DNA from 3 places in the Streptomyces sp. NBC_00012 genome. Region 3 is predicted to be linked to each of the others. Evidence: riboswitches for the same ligand, from Rfam matches in the RefSeq annotation. Region 3 holds a riboswitch; each other region holds the start of a gene.
What was found. Region 3 has a riboswitch for S-adenosylmethionine ahead of OHA19_RS29190 (aminotransferase class V-fold PLP-dependent enzyme). Riboswitches for the same ligand answer to the same signal wherever they lie in the genome.
Positions count from the first base shown of each region.

Region 1: another riboswitch for S-adenosylmethionine. It lies ahead of OHA19_RS06800 (hypothetical protein); the one in region 3 lies ahead of OHA19_RS29190 (aminotransferase class V-fold PLP-dependent enzyme).
Region 2: another riboswitch for S-adenosylmethionine. It lies ahead of thrC (threonine synthase); the one in region 3 lies ahead of OHA19_RS29190 (aminotransferase class V-fold PLP-dependent enzyme).

Region 1 covers NZ_CP108309.1:1,441,011-1,450,541, reverse strand. The annotation lists gene OHA19_RS06825 (hypothetical protein) at 1-107, opposite strand, end outside; gene OHA19_RS06820 (GtrA family protein) at 215-706, opposite strand; gene OHA19_RS06815 (SAM-dependent methyltransferase) at 937-1,761, shown strand; gene OHA19_RS06810 (SAM-dependent methyltransferase) at 1,882-2,724, shown strand; gene OHA19_RS06805 (PPC domain-containing protein) at 2,654-3,118, opposite strand; SAM riboswitch class IV at 3,402-3,511, shown strand; gene OHA19_RS06800 (hypothetical protein) at 3,560-3,967, shown strand; gene OHA19_RS06795 (DUF4232 domain-containing protein) at 4,007-4,528, opposite strand; gene OHA19_RS06790 (cytochrome P450) at 4,863-6,230, opposite strand; gene OHA19_RS06785 (hypothetical protein) at 6,442-7,287, opposite strand; gene OHA19_RS06780 (VWA domain-containing protein) at 7,290-8,564, opposite strand; gene xylB (xylulokinase) at 8,628-9,531, opposite strand, start outside.
Region 2 covers NZ_CP108309.1:3,959,839-3,969,369, forward strand. The annotation lists gene OHA19_RS18110 (hypothetical protein) at 1-869, shown strand, start outside; gene OHA19_RS18115 (hypothetical protein) at 1,159-1,671, shown strand; gene groL (chaperonin GroEL) at 1,797-3,419, opposite strand; gene OHA19_RS18125 (cold-shock protein) at 3,799-4,005, opposite strand; gene OHA19_RS18130 (MoaD/ThiS family protein) at 4,427-4,705, opposite strand; gene thrC (threonine synthase) at 4,736-6,046, opposite strand; SAM riboswitch class I at 6,064-6,190, opposite strand; gene OHA19_RS18140 (glucosyl-3-phosphoglycerate synthase) at 6,343-7,299, shown strand; gene OHA19_RS18145 (trehalose-6-phosphate synthase) at 7,367-8,794, shown strand; gene otsB (trehalose-phosphatase) at 8,858-9,531, opposite strand, start outside.
Region 3 covers NZ_CP108309.1:6,368,530-6,378,060, reverse strand. The annotation lists gene OHA19_RS29220 (NlpC/P60 family protein) at 1-247, opposite strand, end outside; gene OHA19_RS29215 (NlpC/P60 family protein) at 486-1,514, opposite strand; gene OHA19_RS29210 (NYN domain-containing protein) at 1,799-3,160, opposite strand; gene OHA19_RS29205 (hypothetical protein) at 3,197-3,439, opposite strand; gene OHA19_RS29200 (rhomboid family intramembrane serine protease) at 3,604-4,356, shown strand; gene OHA19_RS29195 (Lrp/AsnC family transcriptional regulator) at 4,353-4,634, shown strand; gene OHA19_RS29190 (aminotransferase class V-fold PLP-dependent enzyme) at 4,735-6,111, opposite strand; SAM riboswitch class IV at 6,288-6,405, opposite strand; gene trpD (anthranilate phosphoribosyltransferase) at 6,491-7,555, opposite strand; gene OHA19_RS29180 (cytochrome bc complex cytochrome b subunit) at 7,679-9,304, opposite strand; gene OHA19_RS29175 (Rieske 2Fe-2S domain-containing protein) at 9,301-9,531, opposite strand, start outside.

The DNA.
Region 1 (9,531 bases), 4.9 Mb from region 3:
ACGTTGTGCACGACCACCAGCACCCGCAGGCACTTCCCCCGGGTCGCCCACCGCGCCGCGTCGTCCCCCACCGGCACCCGGACCCGCCCGCCCCGCCCGTACTCCATCCGCACGCCCCTCATCCGCCCCGGCCCACCCGCGGGCTCCGTGTCGCCCGTGCGACCGGCCACGCCAGTCAACCAGCACGGCGCCGTGCCGACCACCGAGGGGGGCGTCACACGGCCATCGCCACCGAGGACTTGCGCAGCGCGTCGGCGCGCGAGGCCCGACCGTGCCCGCTCCGGCTCCGGTTCCCGAAGACGATGACCCGCAACAGCGCGAATCGTCCGACCCCCGCCAGAGCGGACGCCGCCAGATAGACCGTCTGCGCGGCCAGGGGCGAGGGATGGGGCTGCACGGCGAACAGGCAGAGCAGCGCCCCTGTGGTGAACGCGTAGCTCACGGCGACCGTCGCCCCGGACCGGAGATGGACCCCCCACCCCTTGCGTTCGCTCCGGAACGAGATCCGTCGGTGCAACTCGGTCGCGACGACCGTGGAGGCGACAGTGACCAGCGCGTTCGCGACGGCCATCGGTATGCGCGCGCTGAGCAGCACGACCGCCGCGCTCGACACCAGCCCGACCCCGCCACCGCACACGACGAATCGCGCGAAGGCCGCGACGAGTGGCCGAACGGCGCGCGTCTGCCGACGCGTTGGGGCGGTCACTGACGGGCCTCCGGAAGGTCAGGGGGAACGGTGATTCGAATCCGCCCCAGAATCTACGGAGTCGGAGCCGTTCGAGCGACCCGATAACGGCCGGCTCCAGTGGGGGACAGCCCGGAGCCCGGCCCGGCCGGCCACGGGATCCACGCTCGGTGACGTATGCGGTCATAACTCTTGCGACGCCCAGGTAGGTTAAGGCCATGGCTTGATCACTTTCGCGTCCGGAGGTCTCCATGAGTGAGCAGCAGTCGTCCGTAACTCCTCCCGCCAGGCCGGTGTCGGACCGGATCGACACCACCAGGCCTCATTCCGCGCGCTTTTGGAACTACTTCGTGGGCGGCAAGGACAACTACGAGGTCGACCGTGAGGTCGGTGACCAGATCAAGGCCTTCTTCCCCGGGCTCGTCGACGTGGCGGTGGCGGGCCGGCAGTTCCTGCGGCGTTCGGTGAGCCACCTCGTTCAGGAGCGGGCTGTCCGGCAGTTCCTGGACATCGGGACCGGCCTGCCCACCGCGGACAACACCCACCAGGTGGCCCAGGACATCGCGCCCGAGTCGCGCATCGTGTACGTGGACAACGACCCGCTCGTGCTGACGCATGCCCGTGCGCTGCTGACCAGTTCGCCCGAGGGCGTCACCGACTACATCGACGCCGACCTCTACGACCCGGACGCCATCCTGGCCGAGGCGGCGAAGACGCTGGACTTCGACCGGCCCGTGGCCCTGATGCTGCTCGGCATACTCGGTCACGCGGGCGACTTCGCCAAGGCCCGCGAGGTGGTCGGCCGGCTGATGGCGGGGCTGCCGGCGGGCAGCTACCTCGTGATGTACGACGGAACGCGCACCAGCGAGGGCATGATCGCCGCGGAGAAGGCGTACATCGAGAGCGGCGCGGTGCCGTACTACGTGCGCGAGCCGGACGAGATCGTCACGCTCTTCGACGGGCTGCGGATCCTCGACCCCGGCTTCGTCCGGCTAAGCCAGTGGCACCCCGACGCCGACAGCGCGACCGTGCCCGCGGACGTCGACGCCTTCGGGGGTATCGGCGTCAAGGAGTGACGTGCTCCGGAGCCCGTTGCGGCTGGCCGGCCGTCGGATCACGTGTGTCCGCGCGGCCGGCCGGGCGTCTGCTGCGAGATGCTGGGGCAGGCAGCTGATCAGTACCAGGGGGAGTGCCGGATGACAGGACACGGATCCGGTGCGGACCGCATCGACACCACCAGGCCGCATCCCGCGCGGGTGTACGACTGGTTTCTCGGTGGGAAGGACAACTATCCCGTCGACGAGGAGCTCGGGAGACAGATCGCCGGGCTCTCACCGCACACGAAGCGCATCGCGCGACACAACCGGTGGTTCATGCACCGTGCGATGCGCTGGCTCGCGGGCGAGGCGGGGATGCGGCAGTTCCTCGACATCGGTTCCGGCATTCCCACCGAGCCCAACCTGCACCGGATCGTCCGGAACACGGCTCCCGACGCCCGGGTCGTGTACGTGGACAACGACCCAATCGTCCTGACCCATGCCGAGGCGCTGCTGAGCGGGGGTGCCGCAGGGGCGACGGCATACCTCGAAGCCGATGTGCGGGAGCCGGCAAGAATCCTCGAACTCGCCGCCGATGTCATCGACTTCGAACGGCCCGTCGCACTCTCCCTCATCGCACTCCTGCACTTCATCGACGACGGCGACAGCGGCGGTGAGGGGGAGGGGATGCGCGACGGGGCGTACGCGCTGGTGGAGCGGCTGACGGACCGGCTCCCCGCCGGGAGCTGCCTGGTGCTGTCGCAGCTCACCGATGACTTCGACCCGGAGAGCGTGGAGAAGGGGGTGGCCTCGTACGCGGCGGGTGGTGTGACGCTCGTGCCGAGGTCGCACCGGGGCGTCAGCCGGTTCTTCGACGGGCTGGAACTGGTCGAGCCCGGTCTCGTACCGGTCGTCGACTGGCATCCCGAGCTCAGCCTCGGGGAACTTCCGGTGGAGACGCAGCCGGTGCCGATCTACGGTGCGGTCGCCCGCAAGCCGTAGCGTGACGGACGCGGGGGCCGGGGACCGTCCGAAGACGGCCCCCGGCCCCCGCGCTGCCGGGCTTGTCGGCTACTTCCGCGGCTCGACCGTGAAGCCGCGCCCGGTACGTCCCGGAAGCCTTCGGGATGACCGCGGACTCGGGGTCGGCGGTGCCTGCGCTGGAGGCCACCTGCTTGCCGGCCGAGTCGTAGATGTACATGTCGAAGTCGTCCGTGGGCGTCTCCCATTGGATGGAGACGGGGACGCCGCCCTCGGGGTTGTCGTCCCACTGGCCCTCGGGCGGGTCGACGGTCAGGTCGAACCGGGCGCAGACCGCGTTGTCGGGGTCCTCGGCGGCCGTGCCGCACTTGGCGGGCGAGTCGACGGTTCCCTTCGCGTACACCGGCTCTGCCACGTCACCGTGTTCGTGGTGCCGTCCAGGGTGCCCGAAGGCGTGGCCGCGGCATGGGCCTGCGGGGCCGGGGCGGTCAGGGCGGTGAGGGCGAGGACGATCACCGACAGCGTGCCGACGGCTGCCTGGCCGGGACGGTTCTTGAGTATCCGCAAGCTGCCGGTGATGACGCAGAACGACCTGGGCGTCCGGCTGTACGGCCGGGAGCCCGCACGGCCGGGAGCCTGCACGGCCGAGAAACTGACCCCCCGTCGGGCGCCGTCGTTCGTGGGATACAGTTCCGGCAGGTCATGAGTTCCAGTGCACAGCCCCGGCTAACTGGACGGCACCCCGCTCCGCTGCGGGTGCTCCGGGTGACGACCGGCCCCGTGCGCGGCGCATGGGGAACAGCGGACCATCGGGGCAGAGCACCTGGGGTCCATGATCTCGGGAAGGCGAAGAACCATGCTCCCCCATCTCGTCCAGAACGACGACTGCACCGGCCATGGCCCCGGTCACCACGTCCACTGGATCCACGCCAAGAAGTGCCACCAGGAGCCCGGTCAGGCCGTGGAGCTCCTGCTCACCTCCGGTGACGTCGGCGCCGACGGCTGGATCGGGCTGCGCCCCGCGTTCGACCATGCCGAGGACCTGCCGAAGGTGTGGACACACGCTCCGGCGGCCCTCACGGAACTGCTCACGGAGCACCGTGGACGGGTCTTCTGGCTGCCGCGGTGGCACGCCCTGAAGCTGGTGGACTCCGCGGGCAGGGCCACGGCCCTGGTCAACGTCGGGTTCGAGGGCGGCCCGCTCTGCGCGACGACGGCCCCCGACCCGCGGCGGACCGTCGGCGGCACGAGTTACGGTCTGTAGCCGCCCTTCGCCCCGGCGTGCCCCTCACCGGCGCGTGGATCACCCCAGGGCGTCCGCCAGCACCCTGTCCGCCGCCGCGCGCGACTCCTGCCAGAGGGTGGTCACCGGCACCCACACATGGACGCCCTCCGGCATGCCCACGGAGGCCGCGCCGAACGTGACGCCCAGATGGGAGGGGTCCGCGGCCACGGAGAGGCTGCCGACGACGTGGCCCTCGGTGGCCGCCGGGTCCGCGGTCCGTACGGCGGCGTACGCCCGCTCGCCGGGGGCCAGCTCGTAGGGGCCGCTCCCGGCGGGCGGGACGGCCTCGGCGGAGCCGTCGAGGCCCCGGAAGGTGATCGTGGGGATCCGGTCCACCACGCAGGTCCGGCCGCCGTTGTTGACGACGTCGATCCGGGCCGTGTTCCGCTGTCCGCCGGGTGCGGCGTGCACGTCGAGGGCCTTCTCCTGGCAGGTCGCGAGGCGGCTCACGGTGCCGGTCGTCGCCGATGCCGTGGTGCCCGCCAGTGGCAGGGTGGCCGCGACGGCGAGTGCGGCGGTGAGAGCGGGGCGAAGACGCATGTTGTTTCTCCCGTTGGATCGACAGCCTGCGGGTACGGCCGGACGGCCCGCCGACCGGTGCGGCGGCCGACATGGACAGTGTGAACCGTATGACCTGATCTCCGCGACAGATCGGACATATCGGTTCGGTATATCCGGCGCGCAGCCGAGCCCCAGCCGCAGCCGCAGCGGAGTGCCGTATCCCGGCGACGCCCCGACGGCGCGGCGGACCGGCGCGGCGGGCGTGTGGCGGCTTCGGGCCGGAACAGCGGGCGTGTGGCGCTTCGGGCCGGAACCGCTCAAGGGGCGGGCCCGCGGAGGACCGGCTCGGCCACCGGGCCCGCCCCGTGCGCCGTCACCGTGTCCGGACCGTCGCCATCACTTCCCGGTCAGGTTGCAGCGTGAGCGATGGGACCGGCTCGATGACGCCCGGGTCCACGTCCAGCTCGAAGCGGCGGGCCAGCACGGCCAGGATCAGCACCGACTCGACCATCGCGAACCGGGCGCCCAGGCAGACCCGGGGGCCGCCGCCGAACGGGAACCAGGCGTACTCCGCGATGCTGTCGCCGTTCTCCGGGTCCCAGCGCTCGGGGCGGAACTCCTCCGGTTCGGGGAACCACCGCGCGTCACGCTGTGTCGCCCACTGGCTGGTCCACACCCGGGTGCCCTCCGGCATCGGCACACCACCGATTCGGGCACCGGCCTTCGCGACACCGGTGACCAGCCAGATCGTCGGGTAGAGGCGCAGCGTCTCCTTGACCACGGACTGGGTGTACGTCAGCCGCGCGTAGTCGTCGAACTCCGGCTCCCGGTCGCCGAGAATCCGGTCCAGCTCCTCGGCGAGCGCGGCACGCACCCGCGGATTGCGGGACAGCAGATACCAGGCCCACACCAGAGTGGAACTGGTCGTCTCGTGCCCGCCGATGTACAGCGTGACCGTCTCGTCGCGGATCTCCTGGTCGGTGAGGTGCTCACCCGTCTCGTCGACCGCCGTCAGCAGCCGGCTCAGCAGGTCGGGGCGTTCGTCACCGCCGTCGCGATGACGGGCGACGACCCGGCCCACCTCGGCGTCGATGACCGCCGCGGCCTTCTTGATCCGGGCCCGGCCGGGGGTCGGCACCCAGTCCGGCAGCAACGCGCCGATCCCGGCGAACTCCTTGCCGATCTCCTGCTGCGCCACATCCATCGCCCGGCCCATCGCCTCGGCGTCGGCCGCCGTGTCGACACCGAAGATGGTGCGCACCGCGATCCGCTGGGTCAGCGCCGCCATCTCCCTTTTGATGTCGACGCGTTCACCGCCCGACCAGGTGTCCGCCAGTTCCACCGTGCTGCTCGCCATCGTCGCCGCGTACGACCGCACCTGCTTGGGCCGTACGGAGGGCTGCACCAGCGACCGCTTCCGCCGCCAGTCCGTGCCGCGGGCGACCACCACGCCGTTGCCCATCACGGTCCGGAAGGCGATTCCCAGGGCCGGCTGGTCGAAGGAGCGTTCCGTCTCGGTGAGCAGCTCGCCTATGCAGTCCGGATCGGCTATGTACACACAGGAGTTGGGGCCGAATCGCCAGCCCACCATGTCCCCGTGGGAGCGCAGCCGCTCGAAGAAGGCGAGGGGGTTCTTTCCGAACTGCGGCAGACTCCCGAGGAAGGGCAGCCCCTTCGGGCCCGGCTCGATCCGGTGGCTCCGCGGCTCGGCGTCGATGGCCGGGCCGGTCTCCGTGGACATGAATGTCTCCGCTCCCTTGTGGCGCACCTGATTCGGTGCGCGGCGACCTGACTTCAGTGGTACCGCACGCCCTGGAATGAGTCATCGGCCTTGTGCGGTGCGTGAGTTGTCGAGAGTAGTCGCTGTCCGCCACCTCCGGCCGGGCCCGGGAGCCGGGGCCCGGCCGGAGGTGTGCCGGGCCCCTGTCGGGAGGTGCCCGGCGGTGCGTGGGTCAGACGCCCGGCGGGACCCGGGACGGGCGGCCGCCGCCGCGCGTGAGGGAGTAGCCGAACACGGCCGCGAGCGCTCCGAGCACGCCGCCGCCGACTGTCCACAGCCAGCGGTCGGTCCACCAGCCCGACGCCCAGCCGTCCTCCGGCTCGCTCCCGAGCGAGACCTTGGACGAGCTGTCGTCGTCACTGTCGGCCGAGTCGTCCGAGGCCTGCGCGACGGAGGACACGCCGGGGACCAGCGGCTCGGAGAGCGTGCCGTCCACATCGGCGGCGCCGCCCTTGTCGGCGGCCGTGACCTCGATCTCGGTCTTCACCGGAAGGCCCAGGTCGGCCGACGGGAGGTCGACGACGGTGAGGCGTACGTAGTAGCTGCCCGGCAGCGGGTCGTTGGCCCACGGCTCGGACCAGGCCCGGACGGTCCGCAGGACACAGGTCAGCTCGACCGCCGGAGCGTCGGCCGCGGCCTTGCCGGTCTGGCGTCCGTACATGCAGGCCTGGCGGCGCCGCAGCCCGTCGTACACATCGACCTGCCAGGTCGACGCGCCGTGCCGGGTGGCGCTCTCGGGCAGGGTGATCTTCGCCTTGACGGTGGCCCGCTGGCCCGCGTCGGCGGGGAACACCCAGTACAGGTAATCACCCGTGGACGCCCCGGCGGTGGCGAGCTGGTTCTGCTCGACCGCCGTCGCCGTGCGGAAGGTGGTGCCGGCCTCGGTGGGGCCGGAGCCCTCCTCGGAGGCGCTCGGGCTCGGGCTCGCCGACGGGTCGTCGGCCACCGCGGCGCCCGCCGACGTCAGAAGGGCGAGCCCGGCGAGCAGCGTGCCGGCCAGTACACGTGTCGTACGCATCATCAGTTGGTCCTCCAGACGGCGACGCGCCAGCGCGAGATCCAGCCGAAGACCAGGCCCGCGACCAGCCCGGTGAGCACCAGCACGCCCAGCAGCCACCAGCCGCGGCCGAGCCCGAACGCGGCCGCGTCGGCGGCGTCGTCCGGAGCGTCCACCAGGTCGACGGTCAGCTCGACCGGCATACCGGGCGAGGTCTTCACCGAGGCGGGCGCCGAGAAGGAGTTGCTGACCTGGAGACACACGGTCTCGGCGGCCGGCTTGTCGCTGTCCGCGTCGTCCACCAGGGGCTTCGGGTAGCGCAGGCCGGAGGAGATCGCGTCCGTACGGCCGGTGCCCGACTCGGAGCCCCGTACGATCTCCCGTCCGTGCACGGTCAGTGCGCGCATCAGCACGCCGTAGTCGTTGTTCACGGCGCGGTCGGCGAAGACGCTGACCGAGGCGCGCAGTTCCTGGCCGGGCAGCACGTCGACCCGGTACCAGCGGTGCTGGCCGAGCTTCTCGCGGTCGGTGTAGAGGCCGGCCTTGAGCTGCGGTGCCGAGGAGCAGCTGTCCGCACCCTCGGTGGCCACCGGGGTGACGACGGGCTCGGCGGCCCGGTCGACCAACTGCTTGACGCGGCCGGAGAGTTCATCGGCGTGCTGGACGGCGGTGTACGTTCCGCCGGTGGCCTCGGCGATACAGGTCAGCTGTTCGCGGATCTTCGCGTTGGGCACCAGGCCCAGGGTGTCGATGACGAGGTGGATACCGCGGGCCGCGATGTCACGTGCTACCTCGCACGGGTCGAGCGGGCCGCAGGTGTCCTCGCCGTCACTGATCAGCACGATCCGGCGGGTGGCGTCGCCGCCCTCTAGGTCGTCGGCGGCGCCCAGCAGAGCCGGACCGATCGGGGTCCAGCCGGTGGGGGCCAGGGTGGCTACCGCGGTCTTCGCCTCGGTGCGGTCCAGCGGGCCGACCGGGTAGAGCTGCTTGGTGTCCTTGCAGCCGACCTTGCGGTCGTCGCCCGGATAGTCGGCGCCGAGCGTGCGGATGCCGAGCTCGACCTGCTCGGGCACCGCGTCCAGCACCTCGTTGAACGCCTGCTTGGCGGCTGTCATCCGGGACTGGCCGTCGATGTCACGGGTCCGCATGGAGCCGCTGACGTCGAGCACCAGCTCGACCTTGGGGGAGGCTTTGGCGGGGGCTTCGTCGGCGGCGGCGGGGAGTGCCGTGCCGAGCCCGGCGGTCAGGGTGGCGAGCAGGATGCCCACCCCGGCCGTCAGCCTTTTTCTTATGATCATCGCCGGATACTAGTGAAGATCGCCGCGCTTCCCCAAACCGGTCCGGAGACCGCTGGGGAACCGTCAGAAACCGGCGAGCAGGGGCCCGGAGGCCCGTTCCAGTACCGATCCGACCCGCTCCCAGGTGGCCGAGTCCCGCCGGACGGGCGGCAGTCGGACGTCCTCGCCGGTGCCCCAGCCGGCGGCGATCGCGACCGGGTCGGAGCCGGTGGCCGCGGCGGCGGCCAGTGCGGCGGCGCCCAGGGCCACCGGTTCGCCGCTCCCGGGCACGATCACGGGACGCCCGGAGAGCCGCCGTACCGTCTCCACCCAGGCCCGCCCACGGGCGCCGCCGCCGATCAGCCGCAGTGGGCGCGCGGCCACCTCGGGATCGGCCGGGTCGAGACCGCAGGCCCGCAGCAGTTCGTCGAGTGCGCGCAACACGGTGACCACTGCGCCTTCGTAGGCGGCGCCGAGGAGCTGACGGGGTGTGGTGTCGTGCCGCAGCCCGGTGAGCAGGCCGGCGGCTGCGGGCAGGTCGGGGGTGCGTTCGCCGTCGAGGTAGGGGAGCAGCACCGCCTCGCCGCCGGGAGAGATGTCGTCGCGGTCCAGGCCGAGCAGGGCGGCGACCTTGTCCACGGCGAGCGTGCAGTTGAGGGTGCAGGCCAGCGGGAGATAGGTGCCGTCCGTCGCGGCGAATCCGGAGAGTGCCGGGGACGCGGGCCGGGTCCGGGTCGCCGCGAAGACCGTTCCCGAGGTGCCGAGGCTGAGGACGGGGTGGTCGACGAGCCCGGCGCCGCCCAGCCCGAGGCCGACGGCGGCGCTCATGTTGTCCCCGGTGCCCGCGGCCACGGCGGTCGTGGTGGGCAGCCCGAGGTCATCGGCCGCCCCGGCGGTCAGCGAACCGACGTGGGTCGCGCCGGCCGGGGCCACCGTGGGGAGCGACGCGGCGTCCAGGCCGAGGAGTTGGAGGATTCCGGGATCGTAG
Region 2 (9,531 bases), 2.4 Mb from region 3:
CGATCGCGCGGGCCATCGCGGAGCGGCTGGGCGACACACCGCTGGCGGTCGGCGGGTTCAGCATGGGCGGGCTCGTCACCCGGCACGCGCTGGCCAAGATGGAGAGCCAGGGCATCGACCACCAGACCTCGCTGTACTTCTCGTACGACAGCCCGCACCGGGGCGCCTGGATCCCGATCGCGCTCCAGGCGTTCGCGCACTACATCAAGGACCTCGACAGCCGCTTCTCCGACCAGATCAACAGCCCGGCCGCCCGCCAGCTGCTGTGGCGGCACATCGAGAAGTGGGACAGCACTCCTGACCAGAGCGACGAGCGCGGCGCGTTCCTGGCGGAGATGCAGGCGGTCGGCGAATGGCCGCGCGGGCCCCGGCTGATCGGTGTCGCCAACGGGACGGCCGACGGGACCGGCACCGATGTGCGGGCGGGCGAACTGGCCCTGGAGGGCAAGGGCCTGACGGTTGCGGGGACCAAGCTCTACACCCAGGCACCTGGGCTCGACGAGCTCGTCGCGAAGCTGCGGGTGCTGACACTGAAGACCAACGAGGTCCGTACGAAGGGGCTCCCGTCGATCGACGGCGCGCCCGGCGGCTCATTGGAGGGCTTCGGCATCCTCGCGGACGCCTTCAATGCCCTGAACCCGTTCCTCGGCTTCAAGACCGATGTACGTATCCGGTCGCACTGCTTCGTACCGTCCGTCAGCGCGGTCGATGTCGCCGACCCGGACACGGACGACGAGCTGTACAAGGACATCTCCTCGCTCCCGGAGGGCACCGGCGGGCTGGACGAGTTCAAGCTCGCTTCCCGGAACGAGGGGCACACCCTCGTGACGGAGGAACTCTGCACCTGGCTGCTCGACCGCCTGCCGTAAGGCGGGGCGGCGGCGCGGCGTCCGACGCGACACCCCGTCTCATACCGGGGAGCCAGGACGCCATGACGGAATGGGCACTGCGGTATCACGCGCTCACGATGCTCCGGCGGGCATCGTGGGTGCGTCCATCGCAGACCTCCAGGGAGCCCGACGTGATGACCGTTGCCCCGCACGATCCGAGTCGCGACCGCAGCCGCCGCAGCCTCGACCGCCGTCAGGTCCTCGTCGCCGGGCTGGCGGCCTCGGCGCTCCTGACCACGGCGGTGCGCTCGATCTGCGCCGGGTCGGCGTGTTCGGCCAGTCCGCGGGCGGGTTCACCGCCGCACAGACGATGCACGACGACCGGCGCTTCCTGGCAGGCATCAACATGGACGGCGAGATGGACTACGTCGGTGGGCGGGAGCCGGACGGCACCCACCTGAGCGGCGTGGCCCTGGACGGGCTCGACCGGCCGTTGCTGCTGATGGGGAGCGGGAGCGAGAGCTCGGGCGACTACCGGCAGCAGCCGTCCTGGGCCGCGTTCTGGGCGAACACCCGCGGCTGGAAGGCCGATGTGACGCTGACCGGGTCGCGGCACGCCTCGTACACGGACGCCGCAGTGCTGCTGCCCCGGCTGGCCCGACAGGGCGCGGTGCCGGAGGGAGGGCTCGCCAGGGCGGTCGGGACGGTGCCGCCGCACCGCGCCCTGGCCGCGAACCGGGAGTACGTCGCGTCGTTCTTCGGCCGGTGGCTGCGCGGGCACGACGACCATCTGCTGGACGGGCCCTCGGAACGCTTCCCGGAGATGGTGTTCGCCCAGTAAGGCGGCAGCCCCAAAACGGTGGGCGGCGGCCCCGAGCATCGGCACCGAAAGCGTCGGCCCCCTGGACCAGCTGGTCCAGGGGGCCGACACCGTAAAGCTGTACAGGAACTACCGATCCGTCAGGATCAGAAGTCCATGTCACCGCCCGGCATGCCGCCCGGAGCGGCCGCGGCGGCCTTCTCCGGCTTGTCGGCGATGACGGCCTCGGTGGTGAGGAAGAGCGCGGCGATGGACGCGGCGTTCTGCAGGGCGGAGCGCGTGACCTTCGCCGGGTCGAGGATGCCCTCGGCGATCATGTCGACGTACTCGCCGGTCGCGGCGTTCAGACCGTGGCCGACGGCCAGGTTGCGCACCTTCTCGACGACGACGCCGCCCTCGAGACCACCGTTGACGGCGATCTGCTTGAGCGGGGCCTCCAGCGCCAGCTTGACGGCGTTGGCGCCGGTCGCCTCGTCACCCGAGAGCTCCAGCTTCTCGAAGACGGCCGAGGCCTGGAGCAGAGCCACGCCACCACCGGCGACGATGCCCTCCTCGACGGCGGCCTTGGCGTTGCGCACCGCGTCCTCGATGCGGTGCTTGCGCTCCTTGAGCTCGACCTCGGTCGCGGCACCGGCCTTGATGACGGCCACGCCGCCGGCCAGCTTCGCGAGGCGCTCCTGGAGCTTCTCGCGGTCGTAGTCCGAGTCGGAGTTCTCGATCTCGGCGCGGATCTGGTTGACCCGGCCCTGGACCTGGTCGCTGTCACCGGCGCCGTCGACGATGGTCGTCTCGTCCTTGGTGATGACGACCTTGCGGGCACGGCCGAGCAGGTCGAGACCGGCGTTCTCCAGCTTGAGGCCGACCTCCTCGGAGATGACGGTGCCACCGGTGAGGATGGCGATGTCGCCGAGCATGGCCTTGCGGCGGTCACCGAAGCCCGGGGCCTTGACGGCGACGGACTTGAAGGTGCCACGGATCTTGTTGACGACCAGGGTCGACAGGGCCTCGCCCTCGACGTCCTCGGCGATGATCAGCAGCGGCTTGCCGGACTGCATGACCTTCTCCAGCAGCGGAAGGAGGTCCTTCACGTTGCTGATCTTCGAGTTGACGATCAGGATGTACGGGTCGTCCAGGGACGACTCCATGCGCTCCATGTCGGTGGCGAAGTACGCCGAGATGTAGCCCTTGTCGAAGCGCATACCCTCGGTGAGCTCCAGCTCCAGACCGAAGGTCTGGGACTCCTCGACGGTGATGACGCCTTCCTTGCCGACCTTGTCCATGGCCTCGGCGATGAGCTCGCCGATCTGGGTGTCGGCGGCGGAGATGGAGGCCGTCGAAGCGATCTGCTCCTTGGTCTCCACGTCCTTGGCCTGCTCCAGGAGGGCGGCGGAGACGGCCTCGACGGCCTTCTCGATACCCCGCTTGAGGGCCATCGGGTTGGCACCCGCGGCGACGTTGCGCAGGCCCTCGCGGACGAGAGCCTGGGCGAGAACGGTGGCGGTGGTCGTACCGTCGCCGGCGACGTCGTCCGTCTTCTTGGCGACCTCCTTGACCAGCTCCGCACCGATCTTCTCGTACGGGTCCTCCAGCTCGATCTCCTTGGCGATGGAAACACCATCGTTGGTGATCGTGGGGGCGCCCCACTTCTTCTCAAGGACGACGTTGCGACCCTTGGGGCCAAGGGTGACCTTGACGGCGTCGGCGAGCTGGTTCATGCCGCGCTCGAGACCGCGCCGGGCCTCCTCGTCGAACGCGATGATCTTGGCCATGTGAAGTGGTCCTCCCGGACAGGGGTGGATTTCTCCGGACCGAGTGGCGCCCGCGACGGACGGCCTGCGTGACCGGTGGTTCCTTGCCCCACCGACCTGCGGGCCTCACCGGCCCGGTCCAAGTTCTGTCACTCTCACCTGGAGAGTGCTAACGCCAATGATTAGCACTCGACCCCCGGGAGTGCAAGCGTCCCCCTCCGGATGTGGACAACCGCGGAGGGCTGTGGACGAGGGTCGCGGAGGGCTGTGGACAACGCCCGGCGGCATGCCGGGCGACGCGGACAACGCCCGGCGGCATGCCAGGACGCACTGAGGGCCCGTACCTCCGGGGTACGGGCCCTCAGCGCGCGAGTGGTGTCGTTGGCCGACCGCGCCGAACTCAGCCGACGGCGAGCTTGACCATGTCTGCCTGCGGCCCCTTCTGGCCCTGCGAGATCTCGAATTCAACTCGCTGACCCTCTTCGAGGGTGCGGTACCCGTCCATCTGGATCGCGCTGTAGTGGACGAAAACATCCGCACCACCGTCGACCGCGATGAAGCCGTACCCCTTCTCCGCGTTGAACCACTTGACGGTGCCCTGAGCCATGCCTAACTCCCCTATTACTGGCCCTTGCGCAGGACCGCACTTCGCGGACCCGGGTCAGAACTCACCCTCCGACAGGAGAGGGTGTGTGCGCCGGAACGCGTCGACCGCGGCTGAATGTATCTGCCCAACTGCCCTCTGCAACAGGTCAATCGGACGAGAATTCTCGGCCGCGCCGAACGCCCGAATATGCGGAATTCATGAGATTCCTGGGCAAGTCGGGCCAGGCAAAGGCGACTTATGCCGCAAGCACCACGCACACTTTGGCTGCATCTTGTCGCGTCCGGGCGCATTCTCATATGCGGGCGGCGCGGGCAGCTGGGGGGACTTCCCACACTCTACCGCGCTCAACCATGCAGAATTGCCCCCTCCGCGAATGAAGCGGAGGGGGCAATTCGATTACGCGAAGGGATCGGACGGGGCGTCAGCAGCCGCCGGCCACGGCCGGGATGATCGAGATGCCGGCGCCGTCCGGCGTGGCCGCCTCCAGGCCGCCCTCGAAGCGCACGTCGTCGTCGTTGACGTACACGTTCACGAAGCGGCGCAGCTTGCCCTGGTCGTCCAGGACGCGGGCGGCGATGCCCGGGTGGTTCTGCTCCAGGGACTCGATGACCTGGGAGAGGGTCGAGCCCTCGGCCGGGACCTCGGCCTGGCCGCCCGTGTAGGTACGGAGGATGGTGGGGATACGGACCTTGACGCTCATGGTGGGTGCCCTTCCTGAAGTCTCGGGTGGTCAGCTGGTGGCGAGGCCGGCGGCGCGGAACGCGTCCAGGCTGGGACGGATCGTCGCGGTCGCCTGAGAGGTTTCGGCCACCGCGTCAAGGGTCTTGAGGCCGTCACCCGTATTGAGTACGACGGTGGTCAGCGACGGGTCGATCAGCCCGGCCTCGATGAGCTTCTTCGTCACGCCGACCGTCACACCGCCCGCCGTCTCCGCGAAGATGCCCTCGGTGCGCGCCAGCAGCTTGATCGCGTCGACGACCTGCTCGTCGTTCACGTCCTCCACGGCGCCGCCGGTGCGGCGGGCGATGTCCAGGACGTACGGGCCGTCGGCCGGGTTGCCGATGGCGAGGGACTTGGCGATCGTGTTCGGCTTCTGCGGCCGGACGACGTCGTGGCCGCCCTTGTACGCGACCGAGACCGGCGAGCAGCCCTCGGCCTGGGCGCCGAAGAGCTTGTACGGCTTGTCCTCGACCAGGCCGAGCTTGATCAGCTCCTGGAGACCCTTGTCGATCTTGGTGAACTGCGAGCCGGACGCGATCGGGATGACCAGCTGGTCCGGGAGCTGCCAGCCGAGCTGCTCGCAGATCTCGTACGCCAGGGTCTTGGAGCCCTCGCCGTAGTAAGGACGCAGGTTGACGTTGACGAAGCCCCAGCCCTCGCCGAGCGGGTCGCCGATGAGCTCGGAGCAGAAGCGGTTGACGTCGTCGTAGTTGCCCTCGATGCCGACCAGCTCACCGCCGTACACCGCGGCCATGACGACCTTGCCCTGCTCCAGGTCGTGCGGGATGAACACGCAGGAGCGGAAGCCGGCCCGGGCGGCGGCGGCGCCGACGGCACCGGCGAGATTGCCGGTGGAGGAGCAGGAGAGGGTGGTGAAGCCGAAGGCGCGGGCGGCCTCGATGGCCTGGGCGACGACGCGGTCCTTGAAGGAGTGCGTGGGGTTGCCGGAGTCGTCCTTGACGAAGAGCCTGCCCTGCTCGACGCCGAGCTCACGGGCGAGGTTGTCGGCCTGGACGAGCTTGGTCCAACCGGGGTTCAGGTTCGGCTTCTCGGCGACATCGGCGGGGACCGGCAGCAGCGGCGCGTAGCGCCAGATGTTGGCCGGACCGGCCTCGATGCGCTTCTTCAGCTCTTCGGGGGAGCCGCTCGGCAGGTCGTACGCGACTTCGAGCGGCCCGAAACAGGACGCGCAGGCGAAAATGGGACCGAGTTCGAAACGCTCGCCGCACTCGCGGCAGGAAAGGCCCGAAGCGGGACCGAGGTCGACGGCTTCGGCGTCGACGGAAGAACTGGTGCTTACTGCAACGGTCTGCGCAGCCATGATGGCGAGGCCCTTTCTCCTCATCTTCCTCGCGGCGCGTTTCGCCACGAGACGGAATTGGCACCTTCCTCACCGGACCTCTCGGTCGGTGGGGGGGTTGCCGGGACTTCAACGGGCCGTTCCCTCAGTCCCTCTGGATGAGCGCTGTGGCACCGGATCTTCGATCCGGGCATTTATCGGCGGACGGCCCCGGCATGCGATGGTCGTCCGCGTTGTTCAAGACTGTAACCGAAGCACCGGACTCTTGAGATAGTCGTCCGAACCGCGAGATGGATCACATACAGGGAGTATCGACCGTGCTGGAAGAGGTCGAGTGCTGGCTGCCCAGGCGTTCCTGGTCGGCCGCCGACCGCCCGCTGGACCGCCTGCTGGCCGCCAGGGCCAGGGCCGGGGAGACCGGCCGCGGAAGCGTCAGCGTCGTGCTGCCGGCGCTGAACGAGGAGGCGACGGTCGGCGAGATCGTCACGACGATCCGGCGCGAGCTGATGGAGAAGGTCCGGCTGGTCGACGAGCTCGTGGTGATCGATTCCGGTTCCACCGACGCCACCGCGGAGGTGGCCCGGGAGGCCGGCGCCCGGGTGGTGCACCGCGACGCGATACTCCCCCGGATACCGGCCGTGCCCGGCAAGGGCGAGGTGCTGTGGCGGTCGCTCCTGGTGACCGGTGGCGACATCGTCTGCTTCGTCGACGCCGACCTGAAGGACTTCTCGGCGGACTTCGTCTCCGGCATCGTCGGCCCGCTGCTGACCGACCCTGACGTGCAGTTCGTGAAGGCCATGTACGACCGCCCGTTCGGTGACACAGCGGGTCAGGGCGGTCGCGTGACCGAGCTGGTGGCCCGTCCGCTGCTCAATCTGCACTGGCCGCAACTGGCCGGTTTCGTGCAGCCGCTGGGCGGTGAATACGCCGTACGCCGCTCGCTGCTCGAACAGCTGCCCTTCCCCGTCGGCTACGGCGTGGAACTGGGCCTGCTGGTCGACGCGCTGCACACGGTGGGGCTGGACGCGCTGGCCCAGGTCGACGTGGGGGTGCGCAAGCACCGGCACCAGGACGGGCAGGCGCTCGGCCGGATGGCGGCGGCGATCTACCGGACCGCGCAGCTGCGGCTCTCCCGCGGCCACCTGATACGCCCGGCGCTCACCCAGTTCGAACGCGGCGAGAACGGCTTCGTGCCGCGCACCCATGCCGTGGACACCGAGGAGCGGCCGCCGATGTGCGAGATCGAGGAGTACGTTTCGCGCCGCGCGGCCTGACGGGGTCCGACTTAGCAGTCTGACTTCGCACGTTTGGGCGGTTCGTGATCGGGCTAGATTCCGCAACATGGTCTCCGAGCACGATGCCCAGCCCGCTGCCCGGTCCGGTGCGCGGCCCGGCGTCCGGTCCGATGCCCAGGTCCTCGTCGCGTCCAACCGCGGCCCGGTCTCGTACACCCTGGGCGAGGACGGATCGCTCGACGCGAGACGGGGCGGCGGCGGGCTCGTCTCCGGGCTGAGCGCCGTGGACGACAAGCTCTGGGTGTGCGCCGCGCTCGGTGACGGGGACCGGGAGGCGGTCCGGCGCGGGGTCGCCGAGCAGGGCGTACGGATGCTCGACATCGACGCGCGGGTGCACGCCGACGCGTACAACGGCATCGCGAACTCGGTGCTCTGGTTCGTCCACCACATGCTGTACCAGACGCCGCTGGAGCCGGTCTTCGACGCGGAGTTCCGGCGGCAGTGGGCGTCGTTCGAGACCTACAACCGGGCCTTCGCCGTGGCGCTCGCCGAGGAGGCGGGGCAGGGTGCGGCGGTGCTGGTGCAGGACTACCACCTGGCGCTGGTGCCGGGCATGCTCCGCGAGCTCCGCCCCGACCTGCGGATCGGCCACTTCTCGCACACCCCGTGGGCACCCGTCGACTACTTCCGGCTGCTCCCCGACGACATCGCCGAGCAGTTGTTGCACGGCATCCTGGGCGCGGACCGGGCGGCGTTCCTGACCCGGCGCTGGGCGGACGCGTTCATCGGCTGCTGCACCCAGATCCTGGGCGGCACCGGGCACACCAGGATCGGGGTGCACGGGCTCGGCGCGGACGCGGACTTCCTGCGCCGCCGGGCCCACGAGGCGGATGTGGACGAGCGGATGGCGGCGCTGCGCGAGCAGACCGGCCCCGGCCGGAGGACGATCGTACGGGTGGACCGAACGGAACTGTCCAAGAACATCGTGCGCGGCCTGCTCGCGTACCGCGCACTCCTGGACGAGCGGCCCGAGTGGCGCGAGCGCGTCGTCCATGTCGCCTTCGCCTACCCCTCCCGGCAGGACCTCGCGGTGTACCGCGACTACACGGCCGAGGTGCGGCGGGTCGCCGACGAGATCAACGCCGCGTACGGCACGGCGGGCTGGACGCCGGTGGTGCTGCACGTCAAGGACGACTTCGCCCGCTCGCTCGCCGCGTACCGGCTGGCCGACGTGGCGCTCGTCAACCCGATCCGCGACGGCATGAACCTGGTCGCCAAGGAGATCCCGGTCGTCTCCGACCACGGCTGCGCGCTGGTGCTGTCGCGGGAGGCCGGGGCGTACGAGGAGCTGGGCAGCGACGCGGTGGTAGTGAATCCGTACGACGTCTCCGCGACGGCGGCGGCGCTGCACGAGGCCCTGACGATGGCGGACGACGAACGGGCCGCGCGCACGGAACGCCTGGCCGCGGCGGCCGTCGTGCTGCCGCCGCAGCAGTGGTTCCTGGACCAGTTGGACGCGCTGCGGCGGGACTGAGCCGCCGGGGCTGTCAGGTCCCGCCGGGCCGGTCGGATCCGCCCGGCCTGCGCCGCCGGGCGGTCAGATCCGCCCGGCCAGCGCCGCCAGGAAGGCGACGACGTCGCCCGGTCCGGCCAGCAGCAGATCGGCCCGCTCGGCCAGCTCGGGCACCTCCGCGCTGCCGCTGCACACCAGCAGGCCGGGGATGCCGTCGGGGCCCTCGGTGCGGAGCTTCTCCACCGCGGTGTACGCGGCCAGGTCGCCGAGGTCGTCGCCCGCGTACAGCACGGACTCGGCGTCCGTCTCCCGTACGTACTGGGCGAGCGCCACGCCCTTGTCCATGCCCGGCGGGCGCAGTTCCAGGACCAGCCGGCCCGGCTCGACGATCAGTCCGTGCCGGGCGGCGAGCTCGCCGAGCGGGCCGCCGAGCGCCTCGAACGCGGCCTGCGGGTCGGCGGCCCGGCGGGTGTGGACGGCGATCGCCCGGCCCTTCTCCTCGATCCAGGTGCCGTGCCAGGAGCCGGACCGGTCGAGCACGCCGGGCAGTTCGGCACGGACCGAGGCGATGCCGGGGTGCGGGGCGGGGGCGTGGACGGTGCCGGACACGGCGTCCCAGCGTTCGGCGCCGTAGTGGCCGAGGACGACCAGGTGGTCGAGGCCCGGGACTCCGGCGAAGCCGCCGTGCCGGACCGCGACGCCGGCCGGGCGGCCGGTGATCACGGCGATGGAGGCCACTTTCGGGGCGAGCGCGACGA
Region 3 (9,531 bases):
CCCGGTCGACCTCGCCGCGCAGCCGGCCGGCGTTCTCACCGGCCTCGTTGTACTGCTCGGTGGCCCGCTCGGCCTCGGTGTACAGCCGGTCGATGCGGGCCTTGGCGGTCCGGGGCGCGTCCTGCGGGTCGGCGTTCGCGGTGGCCGCGCCGAGAGTGGCGGCCGCGGTCGCCGCCGCGGCGGACAGAACGGTGGCCCGGACGCTCAGATTGAGGCCGGACTGTGTGGAACGGCGATGGGACACCACAGGACGCCGCACTTCCTTCCGCTGTACGCAGACGCGCGCAGCCCCTGCCGCCCGGGGCGGGCGGACCGACGACCGGGAGCTGCACAGCAGGCAGACAGTAGTCGGACGGTCACGGAGCGGCCAAAGACCGCGCCGGGAGGAAGGGCGGCAGAAACGGCGGCGCCCCGCCGGTGACCTGTGGTCTCCGGCGGGGCGGACTGTTCGTGCGGGCGCGGGAATTTCGCCCGTTCGGGCGTCGTCAGCCGACGCGCACGCCGAACTGGAAGCTGCCGATGGTGTCCATCGACTCGTAGCGGACGAACGTGCCCGGGTACGGGGCGTGCAGGAGGGTGTTGTTGCCCGCGTAGAGCCCCACGTGCGAGGTGTTGTTGAAGAAGACCAGGTCACCCGGCTTCAGCGCGCTGCGCCCGATGTGCACACCGTCGTTGACCTGGGTGTACGTGACCCGGGATATCTGGACGTTGGCCTGGGCGTAGGCCCACTGGGTCAGCCCGGAGCAGTCGAAGGACCCGGGGCCGGTGCCGCCGCGGCCGTACGGCTTGCCCACCTGGGTCTTGGCGGCGTTCAGAGCGGCGGCGCCCCAGGCGGAGGCGGGGAGCTCGTTGCCCAGGTCGACCCGGTCGCCCGCGGAGCGGCTGGCGCGCTGCTGGTCCTCGCGCATCTTCGCGCGCTCGGCGGCGGTCATCGAGTTGAGCAGGCGCTGAGCCTTGCCCAGCTTGGTCTGGAGCTCCTTCTTCTTCTCGCCGAGCGTCTTGCGCACGTCCGCGAGGTCACCGAGCTTCTCCTGGGCCTCCTTGCGCTGCTGCGCGAGGACCCGCTGCTTCTCCTGGATCTTCCCCAGGGCCTCGGTCTGCTTGGCCGTCAACTGGTCGAGGGCCGAGGCCTCGTCCAGGAAGGTGTCCGGGTTGGACGAGAGGAAGAGCTGCACCGACGGGTCGATGCCGCCGGAGCGGTACTGCGCCGCGGCGAGCGAACCGAGGCCGTTGCGCAGGTTGTTGATCTCCTGCTGGCCGCGGGCCACCTTGTCCTGCAGCGCGCCGACTTCCTTCTCCAGCTTCTGCTGCTTCTCCTTGGCGCCGTAGTACTGCTCGTTGGCCTCGCCGGCATCGTGGCTGAGCTTCTCGACCTCCGACCTGACTTCGCCCTTGGAGGGCTTCGGGTCGGCGTGGGCCGCCTGGGAGGTCAGGGCCACGGCCGCGGCTGCGGTCGCGGTGAGCACGGTCACACGGGCGCGGCTCGGCTGCTTGGGACGACGGTGGGACGCCACGGAGGCGAGCTCCTTCTTCCTCGAGCCGCCTACCGGGCTGTGGGGGATCTGAATCCCCGGCTCCGTGCATGTCACGGACTCGGCGGTGCCCTCGCTGCCACCCCGGATGGGTGATCAACCGTGCGAAGGTTCGAGGCCTGACCCTAGTGACCAACTTGTGATCAGTTCAAATCCTCACCCGAAAAATCTCATCACGGAGCGCACTTCTTTACCCACGACGCACGGGCTGTAGCGAGGACTTGACGGTCCGTTCCCCGATTTCCACCGAGACCCGACAAGTGCCGCTAGACGCGCGAAAGGCGCTTCAGGAGCAAGACGGACGCAACGGGCCTGGCGCCCGCTTTCGCCACTCCGTCGGCGACTTCGCGGTCGGTGGAGACCACCACGACCGGCCTGCCGGGAGGTTCGGCGCGCGCCAGCTGACGGATGAGCTCGTCGGCGGTCACCCCTGGCTTACTGAAGAGCACCCGGACCCCGCGCGGCGGAGCGAGCAGCACCGGGGCCGCCAGCTCGGCCCCGTCGAAGACGCAGGTCATCTCGGCGCCGGTCTGCGCGGCGAGCATCGAGAGCCCGCCCAGCAGCCGCAACCGCTGCTTCTCCAGCGGCAGCTGCGGATAGCCGGTCTTGGTGACGTTGTAGCCGTCGACGATCAGATGCGCCTGCGGCAGCGCGAGCAATTGGTCGAGCAGGGCCGGATCGGTCTCCGAAAGGGCCCTGGCGGCAATGTCCTTGGGCGACAGCCGGCCCGGCTCGACCGCGTCCACGCCGTCCGCGGGGCGCATCGAGGAGGGCGGCAGGGCCAGTTCGCGGCGGAGCCCGCTCGCCGCGTCGAGCACCGTGTCCAGGAGCAGCCGCAGCCGCATGTCCTCGACCGAGCGGCCCTCCCTGGCGGCCCGGCGGCCCGCCTCCACGGACGCCTCGGCCTCACCGAGCCGCGCCTTGAGCCGCCGGCCCTCGCTCTCGGCCGCGGACACCTGGGCGGCCGCCTCGGCCCGTACGGCGTCGGTCTCGGCCCGGCTGCGGCGCAGCGCGGCCTCGCCTCGCTTGACCTCGTTGACGGCGCTGCGCAGCTTGCGCTGGAGGGACTCGGCCTCCTTGCGGGCCGCGTCCAGCTCGACGCGCAGCCGCTCCGTCTCGCTCTTCGTCTGGGAGCGGGCGTGGACGAGCTCCTCGCGCAGCCGTTCCAGTTCGCGGCGGCTCTCCTCGTCGGCGCGCTCGGCGTCCGCGCGCTGGGCCTCCTCGCCGGCGGCGGCGACCAGCTTGACCCAGCCCGCCGGGCGCAGCACATAGGCCGCCGCGGCCACGTCGACGGGGTCGGCGGCTGCGGGCGGCGCCCCGGCCTCCAGGGCGGCGGTCAGCTCCGGCTGCCCCTCCCTGAGCCGCTCGCCGATGCGCTGGCGGAACAGCGAGTCGCCCTCCAGGGCGGCCGCCATCGCGTTCCCGGCGAACTTGGCCCGCCGGGTCGGGGTGAAACGGGCGTACTGCCGCAGCTGGGCCGGGAGTTCGGTGACCGTCAGGCCGCCGAACGCGTCCGAGACCAGCGCGACGACCCGCCGCCGTACACCTTCGGGCAGCGGGCGGTCGAGCGCCTCGACGGCGTCGTCGGCCGCCTCGGCCGACTCGGCGCCGCTAGCGGGCTGCTCCACCATCCGTCACCCCAAATGTCTGTGGGCGCGGCTCCGTCAGGAGTCGGCACCCGGCCTGTCCACCAGTTCGATCTGGTCCACCGCGTTGCACCAACGGCAGCGCACCGACTCGATGGTCTCACTGACCACCTCACGTTCCTCGACGCTGGACTCACCGGCCAGGTCGAGATGGACATATTCGACGACCTTCGAGGAGCGCGTCACGTCGAAGCGCGTGAGATTTCCGCAGAGCGTGCAGCGCCAGCGGGTCCCGTCGGTCGGCTGGGGAACCGTCGTCATCGTTGCGTCCTCTTTCGTCGAGCCTCGTGCTGCCTTGCCTTCAAGGATCTCGCGGTGCGCCGTCGAACTGCGGATGTCCTGCCGTAACCCTACGGCCTCGCTGTGTCCCCCCGACACGGCGAGGCGGTCTGTCCCGTTCCCTCCGCTTGCGTCATGCTCTGTTCATGATCGATCGGCGAGCTGTGACCGGCAGGCTGGCCGGTGGACTGCTACGGACGGTTACCTCGGGCGGGCCAGTGGTGACCCATGCCCTGATCGCGGTCTGCGTCCTGATCTTCGTGATCAGCCCGCTGTCCGGCTTCAACCCGGTCCCCGGCACCGCCGACGCCGTGCTCGCCGCCCAGGCCGGGTACTTCGAACGCTGGGGCGTGATCCCCGGCGAGCTGTGGGACGGCTCCCCCCGCGCCCTGCTCACCCCGCTCACCGCCCTCTTCGTGCACGGCAGCTGGCTGCACCTGCTCGGCAACGTGCTCTTCCTGTACGTGTTCGGGGCGATGGCCGAGGAGCGCATGGGCCGGGTCGGGTTCACCTTCTTCTACGTGATCTCCGGCTACCTCGCCCTGGTCGCCTACGCGGCCGCGCACGCCACGTCCGACCAGACGCTGGTGGGCGCCTCGGGGGCGATCTCGGCGGTGCTCGGGGCGTTCCTGTACCTGTTCCCCCGGGCCCGGGTAACCAGCCTGTTCCCGTTCCTCTTCTTCCTGCCGCTGCGCTTCCCCGCCTGGATCGTGCTGGTCTTCTGGTTCGCCCTCCAGTGGCTGGCCGTCCAGGGCGCGGGCAGCGGGGGGCCGGGCGTGGCCTATCTGGCCCATGTGGTGGGCTTCGCCCTCGGCTTTCTCTACGCCTGGGGGCGTTACCGGCGTACGGATAGAGTGAAGGGACCAGCCACGGCCACCGAGGGAGAAAGCCAGCCGTGATCACCGCGATCGTGCTCATCAAAACCAGCGTGGACCGGATTCCCGAGATCGCCGAGGCCATCGCCGCACTGGACAGTGTCAGCGAGGTCTTCTCGGTCACCGGTACGTACGACCTGATCGCCATGGTCCGGGTGCCCAAGCACGACGATCTCGCCGATGTCATCCCCGGACGGATCAGCAAGATCCCCGGCGTCGAGGCCACCGACACCCATGTGGCGTTCCGTACCTACTCGCAGCACGACCTGGAGGCCGCCTTCGCCATCGGCCTCGACGCGTAGGTACGCGCTTCACCACTCACCACCCCGCGCAGCACTTCGGCGGGGGACGGGCCCACCGGCTGCCCGTCCCCCGCCGAAGTGCTGTGTGCCTCCGGCAGCCTCAGAGCTGCGCCGCACCCCGGTCCGGGACGCAACGGCCGTCCTCGGTGCGGTACTTCCACTGGGCGCCCTTGCTCACCAGCTCCTTGACCGCGCGGACGAAACGCTCGATGTGCTCGTCCGGCGTACCGGCGCCGAAGCTCACGCGGATCGCGTTGAGGGACCGCTCGCCCGGCTCGGCCTCCGGAGCGCCGCACTCGCCGACCTCCTGCGGGTCGCTGCCCAGCAGGGTGCGGACCAGCGGGTGGGCGCAGAACAGTCCGTCGCGCACCCCGATGCCGTACTCGGCGGAGAGCGCGGCGGCGAAGTGCGAGCTGTTCCAGCCCTCCACCACGAAGGAGATGACACCGACCCGCGGGGCGTCGTCGCCGAACAGCGAGAGCACCTTGACCTCGGGTACCTCGGCGAGTCCGGCCCGGACCGCACCCACGAGGTGCTGTTCCCGGGCGACCAGGTCGTCGAAGCCCGCCTCGGTGAGCGCCTTGCAGGCGGAGGCGATGGAGTAGACGCCGATGACGTTGGGGGAACCGGCCTCGTGGCGGGCGGCGGTGGAGTGCCACTCGACGTCCACCCCGCCGTCGGTGCGCCGGGCGACCTTGCGCGAGGCGCCGCCGCCCGCGAGGTAGGGCTCGGCCTCCTGGAGCCAGTCGGCCCGGCCGGCGAGGACGCCCGAGCCGAAGGGCGCGTACAGCTTGTGCCCGGAGAAGGCGACCCAGTCCACGTCCAGCTCGGCGATGTCGACGGGGTGGTGCGGGGCGAGCTGGGCGGCGTCCAGCACGATCCGGGCGCCGTGCGCGTGGGCGGCGGCGGCCAGCTCCTTCACCGGCCAGAGCTCGCCGGTGACGTTGGAGGCGCCGGTGACGCAGACCAGCGCGGGGCCGTACGGCTCGCGGTCGGCGAGCGCCCGCTCCAGCGTCTCGACGGCCTGGGCCGGGGTACGCGGGGCGTTCAGGTACGTCACCCGGGCGTCGCGCCACGGCAGCAGCGAGGCGTGGTGCTCGGTCTCGTAGACGAAGACCTGGCAGTCGGCCGGGACGACCGCGGCCAGCAGGTTCAGCGAGTCGGTGGTCGAACGGGTGAAGATCACCTGGTCACCCGGACGGCAGCCGAGGAACTCCGCGACGGTCGCGCGGCTGTTCTCGAAGAGGTCCGTGGAGAGCTGCGAGAGGTAGCCGGCCCCGCGGTGGACGCTGCCGTAGTACGGGGCGTACGCGGCGACGTCGTCCCAGACGCGCTGGAGCGCGGGGGCGCTGGCCGCGTAGTCGAGCGCGGCGTACGTGACCTCACCACCCGTGACCAACGGAACCGTCACATCCTTGCCCAGAACCGGCAGAGGGGCACAAAGCGACTGGTCGGCGGCAGCGGTGAAGACAGACATGGCGAACTCCCGTAAGAGGCAGGCGAATCGCATGCGCCGGCGGATACGCGGCAGCGCAGCGGAAAGAGAAAAGAGGGGTGTGCGGAGGAGGGCCGACGGCCCTATCGCATTCGCGTGCTCACAAGAGGCTCCCTAGGGACCAGGACCCCGGGGGTTGGCATTCACAGATGCCGAGGGGCCCGCGCTTGCCGCAGACCTCGCTGCCTACGGCCTGGTCTTCACCCGGGGCACCCCGCCACGGACGGAGGGTTGCCGGACAGCGGGCCGGGGCCGTAGTCGCTGTCACTCATGACCTGATCAGCATCTTGCCATACGCGCGAAGACGCGCAAGGCGCAGTCCAGGATCCGGACTGCGCCTTGCACCACATCTGCGCCCGTTTCAGGCGTTGCTGGCCGCCACCCAGCGCTCCAGCGCACGCGCCGCCGCCCCGGAGTCGATGGACTCGGCGGCCTTCGCGATCCCGGCCGCGAGCTGCTCGTTCAGCGTGCCGTCCGTCGGGTCGAGAGCCGTCAGCGCCGCCGCCGAGTTGAGCAGGACGGCATCCCGCGCGGGTCCTCGCTCGCCGGCCAGCACCCGCCGGGCCACGTCGGCGTTGTACGAGGCGTCCGCACCGCGCAGGGCCTCCACGGGCACCAGTTCCAGACCGACGTCGCGCGGGTCGAAGGTCTCCTCGCGCACCGCTCCGTCCCGGACCACCCAGACCCGCGAGGTCGCGGTGGTGGTCAGCTCGTCCAGGCCGTCGTCACCGCGGAAGACCAGCGCCGAATTGCCGCGCTCGGCAAGGACACCGGCGACGATGGGCGCCATCTTCAGGTCGGCGACACCGACGGCCTGGGAGCGCACCTCGGCCGGGTTGGTGAGCGGCCCGAGGATGTTGAACGTCGTCGGCGTGCCGAGCTCCTTGCGGGCCCTGGCGACGTACCGCAGGGCGGGGTGGAACTTCACCGCGAAGCAGAAGGTGATGCCCGCCTCCTCGGCGACCTCGACGACCCGCTGTGCGCTGAGGTCCAGGTTGACGCCGAGCTTCTCCAGTACGTCGGAGGAACCGCTCGCCGACGAGGAGGCGCGGTTGCCGTGCTTGACGACCTTGGCGCCGGTGCCGGCGATGACGACCGCCGACATGGTGGAGATGTTGACCGTCCTGGCGAGGTCGCCGCCGGTGCCGACGATGTCGACCGTACGGCCGGGCACGTGGATGGTGTTGGCGTGCTCGTACATCGTCCGCACCAGGCCGGAGACCTCGTCGATCGTCTCGCCCTTGGCCCGCAGGGCCACCGCGAATCCGGCGATCTGCACATCGCTCGCCTCACCGCTCATGATGCGGTCCATCGCCCACGCGGTGTCGTCGGCGGTGAGGTTCTCGCCGCGCAGCAGGGGGTTCAGCACGCCGGGCCAGGTACGGTCCGCCACGCTGTCGCCGCCGATCGGGGTCACAACGTTCATGGTCCGCTCCTGGGGTCCACAGCCGGTACAAGAATCACCTCCACCCTATCGAGCGCCAGGCACGGCAAAGAGCCCCGTCCATCGAATGGACGGGGCTCCTGCTGTGGCGATCAGTTCAGGCGATCAGTGGTGACCGTGGCCGCTGGTGATCTCCTTGTACTCCTCGGTGGTGGGCTTGGCGATCTGGTTGTTCTCGCCGAAGTAGCCCTTGCTGAGCCGGGCCCGCAGCTTCTGCAGGGCCGACACCTTGCGCTCCACACCGTTCTCGTCGACCGTCGGGCCGATCTCGACCGGCTTGTACTGCTCGTGCGCGGTGAGCGTGTGCAGCTGCTCGGGGCCGAGCGGCTCGTGGATCTCGACGAACTCACCGTGCGGCAGGCGCTTGATGATGCCGGACTCGCGTCCGTGCAGCACCTTCTCCTTGTCGCGGCGCTGGAGGCCGAGGCAGATCCGCCGGGTGGCGATGAACGCGAGGACCGGGCCGACGAAGATGAAGATCCGTACGAACCAGGAGATGGCGTTCAGCGACAGGTGGAAGTGCGTGGCCCACAGGTCGTTGGCACCGCCGATGAAGACGACGACGTACTCGGTGATCCAGGCGACGCCGAAGGCCGTCCGGGTCGGGGCGTTGCGCGGGCGGTCCAGGATGTGGTGCTCGCGCTTGTCCCCGGTGACCCAGGACTCGACGAACGGGTAGACCGCGATGATCCCGAGCACCAGTCCGAAGGCCATCAGCGGGATGAACACACCCAGGACGAGCGTGTGACCCCAGAGGTTGATCTCCCAGCCCGGCATCACTCGGATCAGACCCTCGGCGAAGCCCATGTACCAGTCGGGCTGGGCGCCGGTGGACACCTGGTCCGGGCGGTACGGGCCGATGGCCCAGATCGGGTTGATCGAGGCGATCGCCGCGATGATGGCGATGATGCCGAAGACCAGGAAGAAGAAGCCACCGGCCTTCGCCATGTACACCGGCAGCAGCGGCATGCCGACGACGTTCTTGTTGGTCCGGCCGGGACCCGCGAACTGCGTGTGCTTGTGGTAGAAGACCAGGATCAGGTGCGCCACCAGCAGACCGAGCATGATGCCCGGCAGCAGCAGGATGTGGATCGAGTAGAACCGGCTGACGAAGTCGTGACCGGGGAACTCTCCGCCGAACAGGAACATCGAGATGTACGTGCCGACGACCGGCATCGACAGGATCGCGCCCTGGGTGAAGCGGACACCCGTACCGGACAGCAGGTCGTCCGGGAGCGAGTAGCCGGTGAAGCCGGTGAACATGCCCAGCACGAACAGCAGGAAGCCGAACAGCCAGTTGATCTCACGCGGCTTGCGGAACGCACCCGTGAAGAAGACGCGCATCATGTGCACGAACATGCCGGCCAGGAAGATCAGCGCGGCCCAGTGGTGGATCTGGCGGACCAGCAGACCACCGCGGACGTCGAAGCTGATGTCCAGCGTCGAGGCGTAGGCCGCGGACATCCGGATGCCCTGCATCGGCTCGTACGAGCCGTGGTACACGACCTCGCTCATGCTCGGGTCGAAGAACAGCGTCAGATACACACCCGTGAGGATGATGATGATGAAGCTGTAGAGGGCGATCTCACCGAGCATGAAGGACCAGTGGTCCGGGAAGATCTTGCGCATGTTGGCCTTGGCCAGGGAGTAGATCCCGAGCCGGCCGTCCGCCCAGTCGGCCACCCGCTCACCGGCGGGCGCCTTGCGCTGTGTGTCGGTCGCAGTACTCATCCGCGCTCCCAGAATGCAGGACCGACGGGCTCTTCGAAGTCACCGAGCGCCTCGAGGTTGCCCTCGCTGTTCACACCGATCCGCAGCTGCGGAAGGGCGTGACCGGCCGGACCGAAGATGACGCGGGCGCCGTCGGAGAGGTCGAAGGTGGACTGGTGGCACGGGCAGAGCACGTGGTGCGTCTGCTGCTCGTACAGGCTGATCGGGCAGCCGACGTGGGTACAGAT